Regions from separate parts of the Geobacillus sp. FJAT-46040 genome, predicted to be linked through region 3. Evidence: riboswitches for the same ligand, from Rfam matches in the RefSeq annotation. Region 3 holds a riboswitch; each other region holds the start of a gene.
What was found. Region 3 has a riboswitch for cobalamin ahead of CD000_RS06315 ((2Fe-2S) ferredoxin domain-containing protein). Riboswitches for the same ligand answer to the same signal wherever they lie in the genome.

Region 1 (5,787 bases), 410 kb from region 3:
GCGACGACGATGACAGCGCCAAGCGAACAAATCGAAGCCGCGCTTTGCAACGTCGCTCGCTATATGGCGGAGGCGAACAGGCCGGGAGCGGCCGAAGTGCTCGGTGTTCATCTGGAAGGACCGTTTTTGTCGCCGAAGCGCGCCGGAGCGCAGCACCCGCGCCATCTCGCCGATCCGGACATCTCACTGTTCCAGCACTGGCAAAAGGCGGCGGGCGGCCATATCCGCCTTGTCACGCTTGCCCCAGAGCGGAACGGGGGGCTGGAACTTGCCGCCTACTTGAAACAGACGGGTGTGATCGCTTCGATCGGCCATTCCGATGCCGTTTACGACGAAGTAAAAGCGGCGGTCCATGCAGGGGTGACGCATGCGACCCACCTGTTCAATGGGATGCGCGGCATCCATCACCGTGAACCGGGTGTCGCCGGTGCTGTGCTTATGTTTGAAGAAGTGATGTGCGAGCTGATCGCCGACGGGTTGCACGTTGCGCCGCCGATGGTCCGCTTCGCTTACCGGAATAAAGGAAGCGATGGACTCATATTAATCACCGATGCCATGCGGGCGAAATGTCTAGGTGATGGGCGGTATGAACTTGGCGGCCAAGAGGTGACTGTTCGGGGCCAAGAGGCGCGGCTTGCCGACGGCACGCTGGCGGGAAGCGTGCTCAAGCTTGGCGAGGCCATCCGCCGTGTGCTCGATTATACTGGCTGCACGCTTGAAGAGGTGATCCGCATGGCGAGCTGGAATCCGGCGAAACAGCTTGGCTTGCTTGATCGGAAAGGCAGCTTGCGGCCCGGCAAAGACGCCGATGTCGTCGTTTTGAATGAACGATATGAAGTCATGATGACGTTTTGCCGCGGCGCCCTTGCCTATCGCAAGCCGGATGAAAGGAGTGGAGAGCGATGGCCATGAAGCTTTTGAAAGTTGCTGACTACGCAGAGATGAGCCGTCAGGCGGCGGACATCATCATCAAACAAGTCAAGGAAAAGCCGAACGCCGTTCTCGGCTTGGCGACCGGCTCGACCGTGCTCGGTGTGTACCGCGAATTGGCCGCCGATCATCGGCAGCATGGGACATCGTATCGGCTCGTGCGCACGTTCAATTTGGATGAGTATGTCGGGCTCGGTCCGGATCATCCGAACAGTTATCGCCATTATATGAATGAGCATTTGTTTTCAAAGCTTGACATCCCGCTTCACGAGACGCATGTGCCGGATGGCTTGGCCGCTGATCTTGACGAAGAATGCCGCCGTTACGAGCGGCTCATCGATGAAGTGGGCGGCATCGATTTGCAGCTCTTGGGCATCGGCCGCAACGGCCATATCGGGTTCAACGAGCCTGGGACGCCGTTTTCGACAGCCACCCACGTCGTCGAGCTGACCGAGTTGACACGGGAAGCGAACGCCCGCTTTTTTCCATCGCTTGATGACGTGCCGCGCTATGCCATTACGATGGGGATTGCGACCATTTTGCGCAGCCGCCGCCTCGTGCTGTTGGCGTCAGGGGAGGAAAAAGCGGAGGCCATGGCCCGGCTTCTCGAAGGCGTTGTCACGCCGGACTTGCCGGCTTCAGCGCTTCACCTTCATCCGGACGTGACGATCATCGCCGACTGCGAGGCGCTCTCGCTCATCCCAAAGGAAAAGCGGCGGGTGGATGCGCCGTGATCGATAAACAGTCGCCGATTCCGATTTACTATCAGCTCGAGCAATATATGAAAGAAAAGATCGAAAAAGGGGAGTGGCAGCCGGGCGAGATGATCCCGTCTGAGCGCGAGTTGGCGGAAATGTATGACATCAGCCGGATGACCGTTCGGCAGGCGGTCAACAATTTAGTGAACGATGGCTATCTCATCCGCCGGCGCGGGAAAGGAACATTTGTCGCCGCCCAAAAAATCGAGCAGCCGCTGAAAGGGCTGACGAGCTTTTCCGAAGATATGCGGGCGCGCGGCATGGAGCCCGGCACGATCGTCCTCAGCTTTGAGATGGTTCCAGCTTCCGAGAAGCTCGCTGAAGGACTTGGCGTCGCGGAAGGCGATGACCTTTACGAAGTCCGCCGCCTTCGGTTGGCCGACGGCTTGCCGATGGCGTTGGAGACGCTGTACATTTCGGTCAATCTCGTCCCCGGACTGACGCGTGATGTTGTAAGCGGTTCCGTCTATGAATTTATCGAAAAAGAAAAAGGGATGATCATCGGCTCTGCAGTTCAAACATTGGAAGCCTCGGTCGCCCGCCAGGTGGAGGCGGAGCATCTGAAGATAAAAGAAGGGGCTCCGGTGCTATTGCTTGAGCGCCGCACGCACCTTGTCGACGGCCGGCCGCTTGAAGTCGTCAAATCGGTGTACCGCGGCGACCGGTACAAATTTATGATTGAGATGAAAAGGGGAGGATCATGATGTTAGGCTTTTTACAGCGGCTTGGAAAAGCATTGCGGAGATTTGCCATGAAAACGAAATGAAATTCCACTATGCTGAGCGGAGTTTGGAACTGGCGGCCAAGGTGTTGGCCAACATGCGCGGTGACGGCGCCAATGTGTCGGCGGATTTTCAAGCCGTGAATGAATACGCTTTTCGCTGGCTGACGGAAGCGAAAAAGAACTATACAGTCAAAGATTTTGGCTTTGTGTTTGACAAATATATTCAACAGTGACGAGATGAAGGTTGTATCGGGGAAAGACGCCGTGCCAGAGGTGGGGCGTCTTTCCTAATTTTTTTAGCGACATATGGAAAAGGAACGTTTCTCCGCAGCCGGAAGAAACTCAAAAGATGAGGTTTGTGGGAATCGATGAATAGGCAACATGGCGGCATTTGACATCGCGGAGCTCGATGCAACGGCGCATGCGGCGTTCCGTACAAAACACGGACACTGGAGCTGAGCTGCCTGACCGCAAAAGTGATCGATGACCGCCTGCCGCCAGCCCACTGTAAATTCACAGTTGTCAAATGCCAGGCCTTGCTTTAATATAAAAATGTCCATATCCGATAACTAAATCAATTCGCAGCAAGGCGCCGAAAAGGCTTAATAGGGAATCCGGTGGGAATCCGGAGCTGTCCCCGCAACTGTCAATGCGGACGAAATGAAATCGCCACTGTACGGACGGATGGCTTGCGCTGTTTTCCGTACGGGAAGGCTTCAGAGTAGGATGAAGCATGAGCCAGTAGACCTGCCTTGCTTGCCGCAGTTTCCGAATCTTCGGGGGGTGAGACGCGGAAACAGTCGCATAGGGCATTGTTGTGCCCATTGGCGGTCTGTTTCGCGCTCATTCCCCGTTCGGACGGAATGGGCTTTTTTGTTGTACATACATCATCGAAGGGGGAATGACGGATGAAACGTTGGACATGGCCGGCGGTGGTGGCAGTGTTCTTCCTTCTGGCCGCCGTGCTGGTCGGCTGCAGCGGTGGAGCCAATAGCAACGCCCAGCCAGCGAAAAAAGAAGAACCGAAAACGGAACAAGCGGCGTTTCCGGTGACGGTGAAAGACGGGCTTGGCGAGGATGTCACGATCAAAGCGGAACCGAAAAAGATCGTCTCGCTCATCCCAAGCAATACGGAAATCGCCTATGCGTTGGGGTTGGGCGATAAGATCGTCGGCGTCAGCGATTTTGACAATTACCCGGAAGACGTCAAAACGAAAACGAAAATCGGCGGCATGGAATTCAACGTCGAGAAAATCATTTCGCTCAAACCGGATCTTGTCTTGGCCCACGCGTCAAGCGCCCATAACTCGCGCGATGGCCTCAAGCAATTGAAAGACGCCGGCATCACCGTGCTTGTCGTGAATGACGCGAAGTCGTTCGACGATGTGTATGCGTCCATCGAATTGATCGGCAAAGCGACCGGGGCGTCGGACAAAGCGAAGCAAGTGATTGATGAGATGAAAGAGAAGCTTGCGCAAATTCAAGAAAAAGCGAAACAAATCCCGGCGGACAAACAAGCGAACGTCTGGATTGAAGTGTCGCCGCCGCCGCAGCTGTATACGGCCGGCAAAGGGACGTTTATGGATGAGATGCTTCAAGTGATTTCAGCGAAAAACGTCGCCGGCAGCTTGGAAGGCTGGCCGATGGTGACGGAAGAAAAAGCCGTAGCCTATAAGCCGGATGTGATCATCACGACATACGGCGGAGCGAAGCAAGTGTTTGCGCGCGCTGCTTGGAAAGACGTGCCGGCGGTGAAAAACAAGCGGGTGTATGACGTCAACACCGACTTAGTAAGCCGCCCGGGTCCGCGCCTTGTCGAAGGGGTCGAGGAACTTGCCAAAGCCGTTTACCCGGATGTGTTCAAGTAAAACGTGGATGTATATATTGGCCGTCACGGCGGCCATGTTATCGTTGCTCGTAGGGATATCGACAGGATCGCTGTCGATTCCCTTTTCTTCTATTGTTCGCATTCTTGCGTCCGAATGGTTTGGTATGCCGCTTCCGTCTGACATTCCGGCCGATTGGGTGCCGATCGTGATGGCGATCCGCTTGCCGCGCGTCGTGCTCGCTTTTTTGGTCGGGGCGTCATTGGCGCTGGCTGGCGCGGCGTTCCAAGGGTTGCTGAAAAATGCGCTCGCCGATCCGTACACGCTCGGCGTCTCGTCCGGCGCCTCGGTCGGGGCGGTGCTCGTCATCTTTCTTGGCTGGCAATGGCCGCTCTTTGGCACGTTCACGCTGCCGATCGTGAGCATTTTATGCGGCATGGCGACGCTTGTCGCCGTTTTGGCGTTCACTCGCGCGGTTGAGCCGCAGCTGTCGGTTGAGACGATCATTTTAGCCGGCATTATCTTCGGCGCGTTTTTCAGCGCCTTCATTTCACTGATGATCGCGTTGACCGGGGAAGAATTGCGGCAAATCATCTCATGGCTGATGGGAAGCGTCGCGATGCGCGGCTGGAAATACAGCGGGCTGTTGCTGCCGTTTTTTCTCATCGGCGCGGCGGTGCTTCTCGCCAACGGCCGCGAGTTGAACGCGTTTGCTTTTGGCGAGGCGGCGGCGCTTCATGTCGGCGTTGATGTTACGCGCCGAAAAGTCATCATTTTGACGGCGGCGGCGCTGCTCACCGGCGCGGCGGTGTCGGTGTCCGGGACGATCGGTTTTGTTGGGCTCGTTGTTCCGCATATGGTTCGGCTTGTGTGCGGGCCAAACTATCGGGTGCTGCTGCCGCTGTCTCTCTTGTATGGCGGTGCGTTTCTTGTGCTTGCCGATGTGGCGGCGCGGACGATCATTGAACCGCGCGAACTGCCGATCGGCGTCATCACCGCGCTGATCGGCGCCCCGCTATTTGCCGTCTTGTTTTTCCGAAAAATGAAGCGAAAGATGGGATGATGATGCTTGAGGTGCGGGCCGTATCGCATCGGTATGGACCAAAGCAAGTGCTTGATCGTGTGACGTTTTCCGTGGAAAAAGGGGAGCTGTTTGGCATCGTCGGGCCGAACGGCAGCGGAAAAACGACGCTGCTGAAACTCATTTGCAAAGAGCTTCCGCTTGCCAGCGGTGAGATCAAGATTCATGGCCAGCCGCTTTTGGCGCTGTCTGCGAAGCAATGGGCGCGGTTTGCCGCTGTCCTGCCGCAGACGGCGGAGGCGGCGCCCGGCTATACGGTGAGAGAAACGGTGGCGCTCGGCCGCTACGCCCATCAGCGCGGCTTGTTTCCGACGTGGACGAAAGAGGATGAAGCGGCGGTTCAAGAAGCGCTTCGTGCGGTCGGCTTGGCTGACAAAATCGATGAGCCGCTTGAGCGGCTAAGCGGCGGCGAGCGGCAGCGCGCCTATTTGGCGCGGGCGCTTGCCCAAAAGCCGCAGCTGCTCTTGC
Region 2 (5,787 bases), 850 kb from region 3:
CCAAGGTAAGGCGCCCAAGCCTACCGTCCGACAACAAGCCGCAACATCTCTTTTCCTTTTCTCTTCCCCATTGTATAATGCAGCGAGAATCCCTCCGTTAATCATGTTTTCCGGCAAAAAACCGCGTTGGACGATGCCCCAACGCGGTTTTCCTTACAGCTCATCAAACCCATTATCCACTTGCACTTTCGTATATTGGCGCGGTTTTTGCTCGAAGAAGTCTGATTTGCCGAGGTCGACTTCTTCATACGCTTTAATCCAGCGGAGCGGGTTCGTCCGATAGCCGTCAAACGGGCGGTCAAAACCGAGCTGATGAGCGCGGACGTTGGCGTAAAACTTAATGTACGCTTCCAAATCAGCCAAGTCGATGCCATCGATGTCATTCCCGATGATTTCCCCGGCCCATTCGATTTCCAGCTCAGCCGCTTTCGTAAACGTTTCACGGACAAAATCGGAAAGCTCCGGCGTCCGATACTCCGGGTATTCGTTCAACACTTCTTTGAAAATTTTCGCAAACAAATCAACATGAATGTGCTCGTCGCGGTTGATGTAATTGATCATCGTGCTCGTCGCCACCATTTTTTGCTGGCGCGCAAGGTTGTAGAAGAACGCAAACCCTGAGTAGAAAAACAGTCCTTCTAAAATGACGTCAAAAACGATGGAGCGCAACAAGTTCTCCACATTCGGCTCTTCCGCAAACGCCTTGTAGCCGTTCGTCACAAAATCGTTCCGCTTGCGCAGCGTCGGTTCGTTTCGCCAAAAGTCGAACACTTCATCTTGCTTTGCTTTCGGCACAAGGCTCGAGAGCACGTACGAATAGGAATGGTTGTGAATGACTTCCTGCTGGGCGAGCATGATCATCAAGGCATTGATGCTTGGATCGGTAATGTAATCCGCCACACGTCCCGCGTAATCGGTTTGAATGCTGTCAAGCAGCGCCAAGAGTCCAATGATTTTCAAAAACGCATCCTGCTCGCGGGCGGTCAGCTGCGGAAACTGCTTCACATCTTGCGCCATATTGATTTCAAACGGCGTCCAAAAGTTGGCGAGCATTCGCTTATATTTCGCATACGCCCATGGGTAGGCAATATCGTCCCAGTTCAACACATTCGAGCAGCGGCCGTTGATGATGCCCGTCGAACGGTTCGGCGCCTCCGGATCCATAATCGGTCGTTTGACTAAGCCGATCGTCATCGTCCATTCCTTCCTTTCGTTTTCTAGTATCATGTGCGCGGCCAACCTCGGACGCCCCTCCCGCACAAGGAAGGGAAAGCCCGACCAAAGGCGTTTGTTGCGCCCCATGGTCAGCTCGCACAAGAATCGCACTCGTCGATCGTCCCCGATGTCGAACGCACGTAATACGTCGTTTTCAGCCCCGACTTCCACGCCGTCAAATGCAAATCGAGCAGCTCTTTTGCCTTAATCGTGTTCACGACGTAGAAGTTAAAGGAGATGGCTTGGTCGATATGGCGCTGGCGGGCGGCGTTTTGCTTGATGCTCCAGCGCTGGTCGATATGGTACGCCGATTTGTAATACCATATCGTCTGTTCGTTTAAATCCGGCACCGTAACGGGAATCTTATAATCTTTCTTTTCCTCGGCGTATACTTTTAAGAAAATGGGATCAATGCTCGCCGTGCTGCCAGCGATGATCGACGTCGATGCGTTCGGGGCGATGGCCATGATATAGCCGTTGCGCATCCCGTAGCGGGTCACATCTTGCTTCAGCCGATCCCAATCCAATTCACCGTGGCTTTCGTAGCCGCGCCGCTCAAAATAAGCGCCCGTCTGCCAGTCCGACCCCGGAAACGCCGGGTAGCTCCCTTTCTCTTTGGCGAGCTCCATGCTCGCTTGAATCGCCAAATACGCGATCGTTTCATACAGCTCGTCGGCATAGCGGACCGCTTCGTCCGACTCCCAGCGAATGCCTTTTAACGCCAAAAGATGATGCCAGCCAAAGGTTCCAAGCCCGACAGCGCGGTATTTTTCGTTCGTCAGGCCGGCTTGCAGCACCGGAATATTGTTTAAATCAATGACATTATCGAGCATCCGCATTTGAATCGGGATGAGCCGCGCTAAAACCCCATCGGTCACCGCCCGCGCCAAGTTGATCGACGATAAATTGCAGACGACAAAATCGCCTGGTATTTTTTCAATGATGATCATCCCGTCTTTTACATATTGCCGCTTCATCACCGTTGGGCTTTGGTTTTGCGCGATTTCCGTGCAAAGGTTGCTGCAGTAGATCATCCCGAGATGGCGATTCGGATTTTGCCGGTTCACTTCATCGCGGTAAAACATAAACGGCGTCCCCGACTCGAGCTGGCTGCGCATAATGCTTTTCATCACTTCGATCGCCGGCACTTTTTCTTTCGACAGTCTTGGTTCGTTGACGCATTGCCAATATTTTTCCCGAAAGCTGCCGCTCCCTTTTTCCTCATCATAAAAATCTTCCAAGCTAAACCCCATCACCTTCCGCACTTCATGCGGATCAAACAAATACCAATCGCCGCGCTGTTCGACTTGCTCCATGAACAAATCAGGGATGCAAACGCCGGTGAACAAATCATGCGTCCGCAGCCGTTCGTCACCGTTGTTGAGCCGCGCATCGAGAAAGGCAAAAATGTCTTTATGCCATACATCCAAATAGACGGAAATGGCCCCTTTTCGCTGCCCCAGTTGATCGACGCTCACCGCTGTATTGTTCAGCTGCTTCATCCACGGGATGACGCCGGAGGAGACCCCTTTGAATCCTTTAATGTCGCTGCCGCGCGACCGGATTTTGCCTAAATAGACGCCGATGCCGCCGCCCGATTTCGATAAATTGGCGATGTCGGTATTGCTGTCATAAATCCCTTGCAAGCTGTCATCGACCGTGTCGACAAAGCAGCTTGAGAGCTGGCCGTACGACTTCCCAGCGTTGGCAAGCGTCGGCGTCGCCACGGTCATGTATAAGTTGCTTAACGCCCAATACGCTTCCTTCACGAGCGCAAGCCGCTGCTTTTGCGGTTCATTCGCCATGAGCGTCATGGCAATGACCAAAAACCGCTCCTGCGGCAATTCATACAACCGCCGCTCATAATCGCGGGCCAAATACCGGTCCGCAAGCGTGCGCAGCCCAATGTACGTAAACAGCTTGTCCTTCTCCGGATCAAGAAACGCACCGATGGCGTCGACTTCTTCTTTCGTATAACGTTCAAGCAAGAACGGGCTGTACACCCCTTGTTCCGTTAGCGCAACAAGGAGCGAGTAGAAATCGCCATACCGCTTGCGCTCATCGTACCCGCGCTGCCGTGCCGCCTCGCGGTACAATTGCCGCAAATACAGCCGGGCGCACACAAATGTCCAGTCCGGCTCATCTTCATCAATGTAAGAAAGTCCTTCCAAAATAGCCGTTTGGTGCAGCTGTTCTACCGTGACGGACTCCTTTCGACTGAGAAGCTGCCAAACACGCTCGACGTATTCATCAAGCGACAGACGGCCGAATCCAGCGGCGGCTTGCCCAATCAGCGACGCAAACTCTTCACGTGAAAAAGAAACCGGCTTCCCTTGGTCATCGATGATGATCATTTTCGTCAATGCGGTCATTCGTTTCCCCACTCCTTCAATAAAAAATCCGCTCGGGCAGGCGAGCGGATGAAACGACAGACGAAAAAAGGCAGACGAACCCCTTGTTCTTTTCCCCTATCGTTTCATCTTCTCACACCCCGAAGAACATGAAACGTTCCAAGCAAGGCAGGTCTCCTGACTCGTGCATCGTCCTACTTTGGGGCCTTCCCAGCGGCGCGCCGAATGGCTCTTGCCGCCAGTGGCCATCCCATTTCGTCCGCACATACAGTTGCGGGGGCAGTTCCGGATTCACACCGGATTCCCTATTAAGTCCTGATGGACACCATTGCTTGGTGCAACGATATATAGTTGTTTAAAAAAGAGAACAAAACAATATATAGTAGATGATCATCCTGATGGAACAAGCATATACCAAAACCGGGAGAATTGCAAGAGTGGGAGAAAGCAAATTTTCTCTTTCGCTTCGCCAAAGGCAAGGAAACTGTCCGCACCATCGAAAAAGGCGTTCTAGGTGTCGCCCTTAGAACGCCCTGTCGTTTCCCTGCTACGCCTCCAAAACAGACGCTGGCCGCTCCTCGCTTTGTGCGGATGAAGCAAAATCGTACTTCTTTTCCACATAGACTTGATGCCAAACCATAAACGCCAAGACCGTCCACAGCTTGCGGCTGTGGTCCGCCTTGTGGCGGGCATGTTCATCCAGCAGCCGATAGAGCACGTCCTTATGGAACAGATGATCAGTTTCGCTTTCGTGGATGAGCTGTCTCGCCCAGTCATACATTTCGTTTTTCAGCCAGTGGCGAATCGGCACGGGGAACCCTAATTTTTTCCGGTTTAACACATGATCCGGCACGATGCCTTCGGCGGCTTTACGTAAAATATATTTCGTCGTACCGTTGGCTATCTTCATATCAGGGACGATTTGCCTAGCAACCTCAAATACCTTTTTGTCTAAAAAGGGAACGCGCAGCTCAAGCGAATGGGCCATCGTCATTTTGTCCGCTTTGACTAAAATATCGCCCCTTAGCCATGTATGAAGATCAATATACTGCATCCGGTTGACGGGCGGGTCATGAAGCGTTTCGCGGTAAAAAGGAGCCGTCACCGCCGTATATTCGCGCCCCTCTTGGTACGTTTTGAGCAACGCCGCTTTTTCCTTTTCGCTATAGATTTTCGCATTGCCGACATACCGTTCTTCAAGCGGCGTCGTTCCGCGCTCCAAAAAGCTTTTTCCTTTCATCCCGTCCGGAAGCATCTTCGCGATCACCCGCAACACCGCTTTTACGATGTTTGGCATGCGCGCAAACAGCCGCAACGACTCTGGTTCGCGGTAAATGTTGTAACCGCCGAACAGCTCGTCCGCCCCCTCGCCAGAAAGCACAACCGTGACATGCTTTCTCGCCTCACGAGCGACAAAATAAAGCGGCACAGCCGCAGGATCGGCAAGCGGATCGTCCATATGCCACATAATTTTCGGCAGCTCTTCCATATACTCCTGCGGTGAGATGACATAGCTAATGTTGTCTACCCCAAGCTTCTCTGCGGTTTCTTTTGCGACATCGATTTCACTGAACCCTTCCCGCTCAAACCCGACGGAAAAGGTCTTCAGGTGCGGATGGAATTGTTTCGCGATGGCGACGATGAACGATGAATCAATGCCTCCCGACAAAAACGCACCGACCGGCACATCGCTGCGCATATGGACGTTGACCGAATCAAACAGCGCATCGCGGATTTTCTTTACAAGCTCCTCTTCCGATTGGCGAATGGGGTCGAAGGATGCCTTCCAATAACGATGAATCGTGAGCGGTTTTCCGACTTTTTTCTTGAGATAATGCCCCGGCTCCAGCTTGTAAATGCCGGCCGACATCGTCAGCGGCTCAGGGACATATTGGAATGTTAAATAATGCTGCAGGGAATCGCCGTTTAGCGACTCCTGTCCCAGAGCGAGCAAGATGCTTTTCTTTTCCGAAGCGAAAAACGTGCGGTCTCCTTGCTCCGCATAAAAAAACGGCTTAATGCCGAACGGATCGCGCGCCGCAAACACCGTTTTCTCTTGCTTGTCCCAAATGACAAACGCAAACATCCCGCGCAGTTTTTCGACCGCTTTTTCTTTTTCGGCGCTGTAAAGGGCGACAATCACCTCAGTATCCGAATGCGTCGCAAACGAATATCCTTTCGCCGCCAGCTCTTCCCGCAATTCAAGATAGTTGTAAATTTC
Region 3 (5,787 bases):
TCGTCATATGGTCGACGCTTCCCGGGCCGAAGCCGACAATGAGCAATTTGCCGCTCATCATGATCCCTCCTTTTGCCGACTAGCACCCATTTTTCACACTCCATTCGCCGCTCATGTCCCTTTCACGGCGCAACACATCGGGGGACGATCTTTTCCTCTGGCCGCCATGCTTGCCAAAGCCGCACGAACAGCGGAACATCCAAGCGAATGTCCAACAGCCGCTGGCGGTCGGCGAATACGTCTTCGGGTGCCCCTTGCATCACGATCCGTCCTTCGTGCATGACCGCGACGACATCCGCCCACTGCCAGACGAAATCCATGTCATGGGTGGCGATCAACACAGTCGTCCCCGCCTGGTGAATGGCGTCAATTTGTTTGAGAAACTGCTTTGTCTGATGCTGATCCAAATAGGCGGTCGGTTCGTCCAATACGAGCAAGTCCGGCTTGGCCGCCATCGTACAGCAGAGCGTCAGCCATTTTTTCTGTCCGAGACTGAATTGATGGGTCGGGCGGTCCAGCCAAGATTGAAGGTGGTATTCCGCCGTAATCGCGGCAAGCGCCTCCCCCATTTTTTCTCGATCGATTCCGGCATGGACTAAGCTGATCGCCAATTCATCACGCACGAGCGGGGCGAGGATTTGATGCTCCGGGTTTTGAAAGACGATGCCGACTTCACGCCGCCATTGCGTCCAATCCGCTCCGCGTTCATACATGTTGCGCCCTTTCCAATACACCGCTCCTTCCTGCGCCCGCAGCAGCCCGTTCAAATGAAGAAACAACGTCGTTTTGCCGCAGCCGTTTGGCCCGATCAAGGCGCATTTTTTTCGCTCTGGAATTTCCCAATCAATCCCATTCAGCACGTACCGTTCTGCTTGATAAGCGTATTTCACTCGTTCCATTCGCAGCAGCAACGTTTTCACCCTTTCCGCCATGCCCACCCAAGCAACAAGGCCATGATGATGCCGGCCGCAACATCGACAAGAGGCACATGCGCTTTTTCCCGATGATGCGTATGCCCAGCCGACGCGACGCCTCCACGCGCCGCAAGCGAACGGCTGAACGCTTCATACGACTGCCACGTTTTCATCCATAGTTGGTACATCAGCATCCCGCCATGCCGCCAATGCGTTCCCCCGCTGCGGGCCCGCAACGCCAGCATTAGCTCTGCGGCCGCCTGCTCGAGCAAAAAGATAAAGCGATACATAAGAAAGCAAAGTTCCACGAGCGCCGCCGGCAGCCGCATTCGCCTCAGCACCGCAATCAAGTCCGGCGCCGGCGTCGTAATGAGAAGGAAAAACAAGCACGACCAGGCGGCAAGGGAGCGGACGGCGAGCTTTGCAGCCGGCTGCAGCTGGCTGTCGATGAAAGTTATTTGAAAAGGAACCGACACGGACACAACGAGCGTCAGCAGGCTGAGCCCTAAAAAAACGGAGGCGGCGAGCATCGCTTTTCCATACACGGAAAACGGCACTCGTGCACGAGCGACAATCCAATACGCCATTCCGATGAGCACAAGCCATTGTTCGCGCCAGCCGCCCATCATGACAACGGCAAGCATAACAAACGCCACGATCAGCTTCCACTCCGCCCGCCATGCCCGCAGCCGGTTGTCATACGCCCAACGGTCAAACTCGCGAATCATGGCTGTTTTTCCGCTCCGAACGCCCTTTGTACAACCCGACGACGTAGCCGATCACGCCGGCGCCAAGCGCGGCTTGCAGCGAGAACAGAAGCGTTTCGACTTCGCCGCCTGGAGGGGTGAAGATCGACTCAAACCACGGCCGGTAATGCGGGTTGAGCGTTTGAATGGCTTTTTCCGCCTGATCGTCCGTTCCACCGAATTCCGATCCGCGCGCCCACCAAAGAGGAATGATGACAAGCAAAGCAGCCAGCAACACGAGCAAGCCATTTTTCTTCATCGCATTACGCCCCCTTTTCCTTTTGGAACAGCGGAGAAGCTTGATAGGAGGAAAGCCAGTTCCAGACGATTACCGTTATGATGCCTTCCGTCACCGCCAACGGCACTTGAGTAATGGCAAAAATGCCGGCGAATTTCAAAAACGAGGCGGTGACTCCCCCATCAGGAGACGGAAACGCCAGGGCAAGCTGCAGGGACGTCATGACATATGTAGCCAAATCAGACAAACAAGCGGCAAGAAACAAAGCCGCTCGATTGGATACCCCCCCTTTTCGGCACAGTTGATACACTCCGTACGCGACGAACGGGCCGACGATCGCCATCGACATCGCATTGGCCCCAAGCGTCGTCACTCCTCCGTGGGCAAGAAGCAGCGCTTGAAAGAGAAGAACGACTGTGCCGATCACCACCATCACCCATGGTCCAAACAAAACCGAGCCGAAGCCGATCCCGGTCGGATGCGAGCTGCTGCCGGTGACGGATGGAATTTTCAACGCCGACAATACAAATGTAAACGCGCCAGCTAACGCCATCAGAAGCTTATGTTCGGGGTGCTGCTTCAGCGTATGCACAAGCCGCCGCAATCCGAACACAAAGAACGGCAAAAACAACAGCCACCAAAACAGCGCCCATTTGACAGGCAAAAATCCTTCCATAATGTGCATGGCATACGCTTCATTTTCATTCGTCAACAAAAAATAAGAAACGAACAAAGCCGCCATTCCGCTCCATCGAACCGCTCTCTTCATTTATCCCTTCACTCCTTTCGCAGCATGTTCCGTTTTCCGTTTTCCGCTTGGCGCCTCCCGTTCGCCGGCTGGCGTCAACACCAATTCGCCTTCGTATTCATACGTCGCCCACTCCCGCATCGGAACCCCCTCACCCAAATGGGCGCGCACAACCTCCTTCGCCCGCTCCGGCGTCATCTGTCGATACCAGATGCCTTGCGGATAGACGATCATCACGCACGCGTCTTGGCATCGTCCGTTGCAGCGCGTCCTTGTTGTATGGACAGCGTCGTCAAGCCCGAGACGGGCGATCTCCTCGCGCACCGCCGTTGTCACATCATCCCCGCCATGGCGGAGGCACGTCCCTCCGTTGCAAATGAGCACATGATGCTTCATTCCCCGCAAATCCCATGTCGCCACCGAATCCCCCCTTTTTGGCTAGAATGATAGAATTTAGGCGCAGACAGACGGGCAGGTTTTCGGCAAAAGAAAAAGCACCTCTACAGCAGAGGTGCAGAAAAATGTATACGAAAGCCGTAAACGGCCCAAACAGGCCCAATGCAGCCATCATTCTCCCGCACGTCTGCCTATAGTCCCGTAGGCATCCGTCCGATCCAAACAAGGCAGGTCTCCTGACTGAGGATCATCGCTTGACGGCGTCTTCCCGAAGCATCCTTCAGTGACTTGCTGCCGCAAAGCTCCCCATCACAGTGGCGGGCACCGTGCCGGATTTTCACCGGGCTTCCCTTTTCACCCAAACCCTAGAGCAGGCTTAGGCACCTTGTTTGTTTCTCGCCTATTGATCTTGTCATGGAACAAGCATCCGTTCTCATCGTAGTACAACTTGATGGCAGGCGTCAACCGTTTTTTGCCGACAAATCTTCGCGGGCGACGACAACGCCGTCGGCATCGGCGTACACGTATGCGCCCGGCTCCCAGCGGACGCCGCCGAACTCGAGCACAACGTCGCGGGCGCCTTTTCCTTCTTTTTTGCTTTTCACTGGGCACGTGCCGATCGCCATGACCCCAAGCGGCATGCGGCCGATTTCCGCCGAATCGCGAATGCAGCCGTGGATGATGACGCCGGCAAGCCCCCGGTCGCAGGCGATTTGCGCCAACCGGTCGCCTAATAGCGCCACGCGGCGCGAGCCTTTTCCATCGACCACGAGCACCGTCCCTGGCGGCACCGTCTCGAGCGCTTCACGGACAAGGACGTTGTCCTCAAACACGTCGACCGTCGCGATCGGCCCGGAAAACATCCGTTTTCCGCCGTACGATTGAAACGAAAGTTCGCACACTTGCAACTCATCTAAACATTGATCGCATAAATCAGCTGTTTTCATGATCCTCTCCCCTTTCGTTTTTTTTCATTCGCCACCATTCGTCAAAATCCTGCCGACACCACATTTTTTTGCGGCGCTGCTTCTGCTCGGGCATCGGATGCGTGTCCTTGCGGAGCCGCTGAAAACGATAAAAAGATGTTCTCGTCCCCGCTTTCCGGCGAACGAAAAAACGGCCCCGCACAACATGGCGGAAGCCGTTTTGGCCGCCGGGGCGAGCGGACCCCGTCCGGCGATTCAGCTGGGCTAGCTGGATTCGAACCAGCGCATCACGGAGTCAAAGTCCGTTGCCTTACCGCTTGGCTATAGCCCAACGTTTTGTTGTCGTTTACAGTATGCGGCATGATGGTGCACGTTATGCATCAACCTGAATATTCTTTTGCTTGATGTGCGACACTATCGGTACAAGCACCCTTTCCCTGCTATATCCCCTCGTTTTCTCTCGCACTTGTTTTTCCGATATGATACTGGAAGGGGAGAGATGTCTATGCGCCGGATCACGGTTTTTCGCTTCTATCTTTGCGCATTGTTTTTGTTATCGCTGCCGATCGTCTTAGCGGCCGCGGCTGCCTGGCAGCCACCCAGCCAGCCGAAAACCACCGTCATCGCCCACCGCGGCGCGTCCGGACACGCGCCGGAGCATACGCTCTCATCCTACCGCCTCGCCGCCCGCATGAATGCCGATTATATCGAAGTCGATGTGCGCGCAACGAAAGACGGGAAGCTCGTTGCCCTGCATGATGCGACGCTCGCCCGGACGACAAATGTCGAAACGGTTTACCCGCACCGGTCGCCATGGCGGGTCAGCGATTTTTCATTGCGTGAGCTCAAAAAATTGGATGCCGGATCGTGGTTCGATCCACGCTTTGCCGGCGAATGCGTTCCGACGCTTGATGAGGTGGTTCGGATGCTGAAAGCGGAACGTGTAAACGTTCCGTTGTACGTCGAAACGAAACAGCCCGGCATCGAACGGGCGGTCGCCCGCCTATTGCAAAAACACGGCGTTCTCCAGCGTGGAAGCGTCATGTTTCAATCGTTCCATCCAGAAAGTTTGCAGGCGCTCCGCCCGCTCATCCCGCGCGGCGTCCCGCTCATTCAATTGGTCGGCGAAAAGGAAGCGCGAAGTGGCCGCGACGAGCTGTTGCAACAAATCGCCGTCTATGCCGATGGCATCGGCTTGCCGCTCTCAGCCGTCACCGAAGAGTGGGTGCGCGCCGCCCATGGCCGTGGGCTCATGGTTCACGTCTATACCGTCAATGAACCACACGATCTCGCTCGCCTATGCGCCATGGGCGTGGACGGTGTGTTCACCGATTATCCAGACCGCCCTGGCCGCATTGCCGCCTGCCGTCGTTTGCCCCGTCATTGACCCGCCTTCAGGGAGCCAGGGGGAGCTTATTGTTTACATAATGTTATCATGGTTAATAAAAACGAAAATCGTTCCCATTTGACCCGATTCGGTGTATCATTTGAGAAAAAGGAGGTCAGATCGGCGGTCCGCCATCGGTCCGCCTTTTGTCCAAGCGCTCCATCCTTTCCTCCCCCGCCCTTGTCACCGCTTCGGAAACTGAAACGATAATTTCTTCTCGTTTTCATCCCAGACAAGGATGGCGTCAAACGTTTTTTCGCCTTTTTTAAACCCTTTGATGACATTCGTTTTCCCTTGCGCCAGCAGTTTTTTCACATTGGCCGCCGAAATCGATTTGCCGAGAATGCGTTTGGAAATCGTAAACGGGCATTTTGTTTTCGCGTACTGGTCGCAGCCGTACAACGTTCCTTTGTCGACGACGGTCCCGCCGCA

Region 1: linked by a shared signal. The riboswitch ahead of CD000_RS04280 (ABC transporter substrate-binding protein) and the one ahead of CD000_RS06315 ((2Fe-2S) ferredoxin domain-containing protein) in region 3 are both predicted to bind cobalamin.
Region 2: linked by a shared signal. The riboswitch ahead of CD000_RS10770 (ribonucleoside-diphosphate reductase subunit alpha) and the one ahead of CD000_RS06315 ((2Fe-2S) ferredoxin domain-containing protein) in region 3 are both predicted to bind cobalamin.

What each region holds. Positions count from the first base shown of each region.
Region 1 covers NZ_NISS01000001.1:784,450-790,236, forward strand. The annotation lists gene nagA (N-acetylglucosamine-6-phosphate deacetylase) at 1-912, shown strand, start outside; gene nagB (glucosamine-6-phosphate deaminase) at 903-1,664, shown strand; gene CD000_RS04270 (GntR family transcriptional regulator) at 1,661-2,392, shown strand; gene CD000_RS04275 (YvbH-like oligomerization domain-containing protein) at 2,451-2,645, shown strand; cobalamin riboswitch at 2,983-3,181, shown strand; gene CD000_RS04280 (ABC transporter substrate-binding protein) at 3,321-4,280, shown strand; gene CD000_RS04285 (FecCD family ABC transporter permease) at 4,246-5,301, shown strand; gene CD000_RS04290 (adenosylcobinamide amidohydrolase) at 5,298-5,787, shown strand, end outside.
Region 2 covers NZ_NISS01000001.1:2,046,049-2,051,835, forward strand. The annotation lists gene CD000_RS10765 (ribonucleotide-diphosphate reductase subunit beta) at 154-1,194, opposite strand; gene CD000_RS10770 (ribonucleoside-diphosphate reductase subunit alpha) at 1,305-3,587, opposite strand; cobalamin riboswitch at 3,717-3,912, opposite strand; gene asnB (asparagine synthase (glutamine-hydrolyzing)) at 4,114-5,787, opposite strand, start outside.
Region 3 covers NZ_NISS01000001.1:1,199,087-1,204,873, reverse strand. The annotation lists gene cobJ (precorrin-3B C(17)-methyltransferase) at 1-58, opposite strand, end outside; gene CD000_RS06335 (energy-coupling factor ABC transporter ATP-binding protein) at 123-920, opposite strand; gene CD000_RS06330 (energy-coupling factor transporter transmembrane component T family protein) at 917-1,642, opposite strand; gene CD000_RS06325 (energy-coupling factor ABC transporter substrate-binding protein) at 1,626-1,919, opposite strand; gene CD000_RS06320 (energy-coupling factor ABC transporter permease) at 1,924-2,667, opposite strand; gene CD000_RS06315 ((2Fe-2S) ferredoxin domain-containing protein) at 2,668-3,066, opposite strand; cobalamin riboswitch at 3,252-3,445, opposite strand; gene rraA (ribonuclease E activity regulator RraA) at 3,504-3,989, opposite strand; tRNA gene CD000_RS06300 (tRNA-Gln) at 4,228-4,299, opposite strand; gene CD000_RS06295 (glycerophosphodiester phosphodiesterase family protein) at 4,474-5,355, shown strand; gene CD000_RS06290 (DNA topoisomerase III) at 5,539-5,787, opposite strand, start outside.